DNA from 2 places in the Dysgonomonas sp. 37-18 genome. Region 2 is predicted to be linked to the other one. Evidence: riboswitches for the same ligand, from Rfam matches in the RefSeq annotation. Region 2 holds a riboswitch; the other holds the start of a gene.
The links. A riboswitch is a leader RNA that binds a small molecule or an ion and turns the genes downstream of it on or off. The one in region 2 is predicted to bind cobalamin.

Region 1 (2,477 bases), on a different contig from region 2:
GAAGAAATCGGCATAATAGGACGTTGATTGAAATGATATTCATTGTCATAGTCATCTTCAATAATGGTAAATCCATACCTGTTAGATAGCTCGATAAGTTGAAATCTTCTGGCCAAACTTAATGTCACAGTAGTCGGATATTGATGATGTGGTGTCAGAAAAATGGCTTTTACTCGTTTCTTTTTTACTATATCTTCAATCTGGTCTACATTGATCCCATCGTCATCTACATTCACGGGTATTAATCTTGCTCCTACATGTTCGAATGTATTCCAGGCAGGTCTGTATCCCGGATTTTCAACTAACACAACATCTCCTTTTTCGAGTAAACAATGAGCTGTAAGAAATAATGCCATTTGACTTCCACGTGTAATGCACACATCAGCAACCGATGTTTGCATACCTCTATTTTGATTAAGCATAGTGGATATTGTTTCACGAAATTTATTATCACCAAATTCGCTGGCAATATTCATGATTTGCCAATGGGCTTTGCGGCTAAAGATACGTCGATATGCTCTCGCCAATTCTTTCATCGGAGTATATACTGCATCCGGAAGTCCGTCATCGAAAAATATTAAATCGTTTCTGAATATCTCACTTGGTTGAATTTGAGATTTCTTCTTTTTTGAAACTTGAGATATCTGTATTTTATTTGATACATAAGTTTTCTTTCTTTCCTCTGAGATAATCCAACCCTCATTAATAAGGATATCAAATGCCAGAACAACTGTATTGCGATTAACTGATAATTCAGTAGCCATATGCCGTGTACTGGGCATTGTTTCTCCAGCCTTCAGTACGCCACTCTTAATCGATTCTATTATCAAATCAGCTATCTGTATATAAATGGCCTTATCGCCAGATCTGTTTAATTTGGTATGTAATAGTTTTAAGTTCATCTTTTTGGACTATTCATCTTCTTCTAATTCGAAAGGTAAATATAGTCCAATCAATTTATATTTTAAGCAGAAATTATATAAAAATAAAAGAATTAAAAGATTCCATTTGTTAATATTGGAAAAGGAAAATATAACCCAAATGAAGCAAATAATTCAATAACCGTTATTTTGAAGCATTAAAATTTCTAAACCGAGAATAAAATACAATCATTATTTTCTTTTTTCATTTAAAAACATTTATTTACATTTGTGCCAGATTTGGTAATCAGTATATTTCATATCCTGATGAAAGGGAACTCGGTGAAAATCCGGGGCTGTACCTGCAGCTGTAATTCCTCGTGTTATATCGGTTAAATATTCTATGCCACTGTTCTTTATCCTAGAATGGGAAGGCTTTTAACCGGAGGAGAGCCAGAAGACCTGCCAAAAGACAAATAAACACCAAGCTTCCAGGGATAGGAGTGGTTGTGGATACTTTATGTATACATTGCTATTTTATTAATTTTCAGGAAACTCGATGTTTTATTTTATTAATTTTTAAAGAATTATAAAATAAGATATGAGGTATTATTTATTATTGGCAGCAGTATTTCTTTGCTGTCAATTGCTAATTGCACAAATTGCCGATACGACTCGGCATGTTGTAAAATCTGTTTCTCTAAAAGAAGTTGTTGTTACCGGTACTGGTACTGAACATTACATTAAAGATGCGCCTGTACAAACTGAAGTGATTTCAGGAAGAGCTTTAAAGGAATATGCGGGGCGTGATATTGAGGATGTATTGGGAGGCTTGTCTTCTTCTATTACTTTTAACCGGAGTGACATGGGGAGTAATATTCAACTCAATGGTCTGAAGAATGATTACATACTTATTCTTATAGACGGAAAAAGGCTAAATGGAGACATTGGCGGGCAAAACGATTTAAGCCGTATCAATATGAACAATATTGAGAGGATCGAGATTGTAAAAGGAGCAGTTTCTTCATTATATGGTTCAGATGCAATCGGTGGTGTTATAAATTTCATAACTAAAAAGAACAAAGATAAACTCAGTATTTCTAATACTTCCCGCATAGGCAAATATGGAGATCTAGATCAAAGTAATATTTTTGCATTAAAGCATAAAAGGTGGAGTTCGAATACTTCATTTTCTTTGAGTCATACTGATGGTTGGCAGAATACAACTCAAGAATGGTATAGAGGCAAACTCTATGAAAACAGTGTTACAAAAACAGTAAATCGCTCTACCGATTATACTATTTCACAAGATTTATCGTATCAGGTATCTGATAAACTCACATTAAATACGAGTGCTTCTTTTTATGAAAAATGGACTTATCGTCCTATGGGTATTCCTCAGTGGCGGTTGTATGACTTTTATTATAGGAATCAGTCCTATAGTACAGGAGGAAAATACAATATGCAAAATAAAGATTACCTTACATTTGACTTATCATTTGACAAATACGATTATTTTTATGACTATACAAGTCGTGAATACACAGACTATTTTGATGAGAACGGAGACCGTATTGTTTACTATGCAGAAGATCGCATCCTTCAAACATCCCAACG
Region 2 (2,477 bases):
TATTGGCTAAACCAAGAAAAGATACCGATTGAGAATCTTTTGGTAGTTGTAGATGATCTTGCTTTGCCTTTTGGTTCTTTACGCCTCAAAGGAAAAGGTAGTAGTGCCGGACATAACGGACTGGGTAATATACAATCTGTACTAGGAACACAAGATTATGCCCGCTTACGCTTTGGTATAGGTAACGAATTTTCTCGGGGAGGTCAAGTCGGCTATGTGCTCGATAATTTCAGTGACGAAGAGGAAAAAGAGCTTCCTGTGAAACTGGAGACCTGTGGCGAAATAATCAAAAGCTTTTGTCTGGCAGGTATCAACAATACCATGAACCAATACAATAATAAATAAAACCAAAGAAGTTAGAAACGAATATCTTTTGTATCTAATATATAACTTTGGTAAATGATGTGAAGCCGGTCTTGTTTGCGGACATATTGGCAAAATTCTGATTTTATTATGAAAGAACCTAAAAACGAAGTACGTATAGACAAATGGCTGTGGGCTGTTCGTCTTTTCAAAACTCGTTCTATAGCAATAGAAGCATGTAAAAAAGGACGTGTCTCGATCAAAGGAGTTACTATAAAACCCTCTCGATCAATTAAGGTAGGCGATGTGATAGAAGTGCGCCGTCCTCCGGTTACTTATTCCTTTGAAGTCCTCAACCTTTCGGAAAACAGAATGGGAGCCAAGCTTGTGCCCGAATTTATGAAAGATGTGACATCTGCATCTCAACTTGAAATATTAGAAATGTCTAAGGTGAGCGGTTTTGTAGATAGAGCTAGAGGAACAGGGCGACCAACAAAAAAAGATCGTCGTGAATTGGATCAGTTTACAGAAGATTACTCTTTCTTTGATGATTGGGATTTAGAAGATTAGAGTATAAATTATAGTTCGAAACTTATTCCTTGCAGAACACACTCTTATGAAATAGTAATTCATTATACCATCAAAAACTTTCTTATTTATATTTGTTCTTATTTATAATTCTATATCTTTGTTACCATAATTGGTGTTATATATTCGAAGTCTTGGATATATAATGAAAAGGGAATCAGGTGTAAATCCTGAACAGTCGCGCTGCTGTAAGCTTCGCTAAACGTTTATACAAATCCTCAAAGCCACTGTTTTTCATAAACGGGAAGGTCGTATAAAACGGAAGTAAGTCAGAAGACCTGCCAAAAAATAAATTTCATCTTTCGCGAAAAAAGATAGAAAGCTCAAGAGATTTTTCTCTGATTATAGAAAATTGATTTTGGTTGAAGTATTTATACTATCATCTCTTGCAATGTCATATTTCGGTATCTGCAAATGAGGTTGTATATTTTAAATAAACCTTCTCCTGATCTTATAATATATTCAATAACAATAAAAACTTACAACAATGAAAAAGATATGTCAAAGATGTTCGGCCGCTTTCAGCTGTAGAGAAGACCGCGTAGAATTGTGTAGCTGCCGTAGAGTTTCTTTAGTTTCAGGGGTGCGCGATTATATAAAAGATAACTATAGTGACTGCCTTTGTCCTAAGTGTTTAAGCGAAACAAATACTTACTTTTTTGCCTTTGATGTTAATCCTAAATTCATAAAAGACAAAAAATAAAGTATTTATAAGCAACACCAATACAAGGTAATAGCAAAAACTTATTTTTAATTTACAATTTATTATAAATTTAGTCTTTAATTCGTTTAATTGTATAGGTAAGTTTCCTTAAATTTGATGTTGGAAAACAACGCAATTTGAATGTTTTCAAATCAAGTATTGAAGTTTGCAATCTCCTGTCACAAATGGAGATAGGAGATTGCAAATCGATATCGAACCGGATAGAAATAATAACTATAATAAATAAAATTAAACATGTTACAAGAGTTTACTTTAGGCGAAGGAAAGGCGATTATCAACTTCACTCTTAAGTTTTGCGACACGAGGCAAAAAATATTAAATAGTTACGGTTTTCATCGGGTTATTGAAGCTTTTATACAAAGATTGAAAAAGAATGATGTCATTATCTACGATTATTATATCAAAGAATTCAAGACTGACGAAGAATTTCAAAAAACATTGATAGAAGCATTTAAGCTACTTACTGTATGTAATCCCGATGAGGTGCAAAATGTACATAACAAGTATGCTATCTTTTTCAACGATAAAGATTTATTTATAGAGCTTATAGAGCTTCTCTATGGCTTCTGGCGTAGAATGGAACGTTATACTATAGTGCATAACAATTCCATCAGCAGCGGGTTGCAAAGTGTGCGTTTTTTGCATGCCAACGAATTGTTCAATGAGCTGGTACTTTCTATCTACCGCCGCATTCAGGAAACCGTAATGGGGTATCAGCATCTTGTATATCGCCAGCTTACCGCAGGTGCAAATGCAGGGTTAACTCTTAGTGACATTACTTGGAACTGCCCAATAGAATACAATGGGTTGACTTCTATTCCGTTCATTACTTCTGTTATGTTTAAACCACCGTTTATTTCAT

Region 1: another riboswitch for cobalamin. It lies ahead of BGO84_RS13095 (TonB-dependent receptor); the one in region 2 lies ahead of BGO84_RS07140 (cysteine-rich CWC family protein).

Annotation. Positions count from the first base shown of each region.
Region 1 covers NZ_MKVC01000033.1:13,518-15,994, reverse strand. Annotated here, with positions in the region: gene BGO84_RS13100 (PLP-dependent aminotransferase family protein) at 1-902, opposite strand, end outside; cobalamin riboswitch at 1,145-1,345, shown strand; gene BGO84_RS13095 (TonB-dependent receptor) at 1,462-2,477, shown strand, end outside.
Region 2 covers NZ_MKVC01000021.1:20,314-22,790, forward strand. Annotated here, with positions in the region: gene pth (aminoacyl-tRNA hydrolase) at 1-345, shown strand, start outside; gene BGO84_RS07135 (RNA-binding S4 domain-containing protein) at 454-873, shown strand; cobalamin riboswitch at 988-1,192, shown strand; gene BGO84_RS07140 (cysteine-rich CWC family protein) at 1,379-1,594, shown strand; gene BGO84_RS07145 (phosphoenolpyruvate carboxykinase) at 1,850-2,477, shown strand, end outside.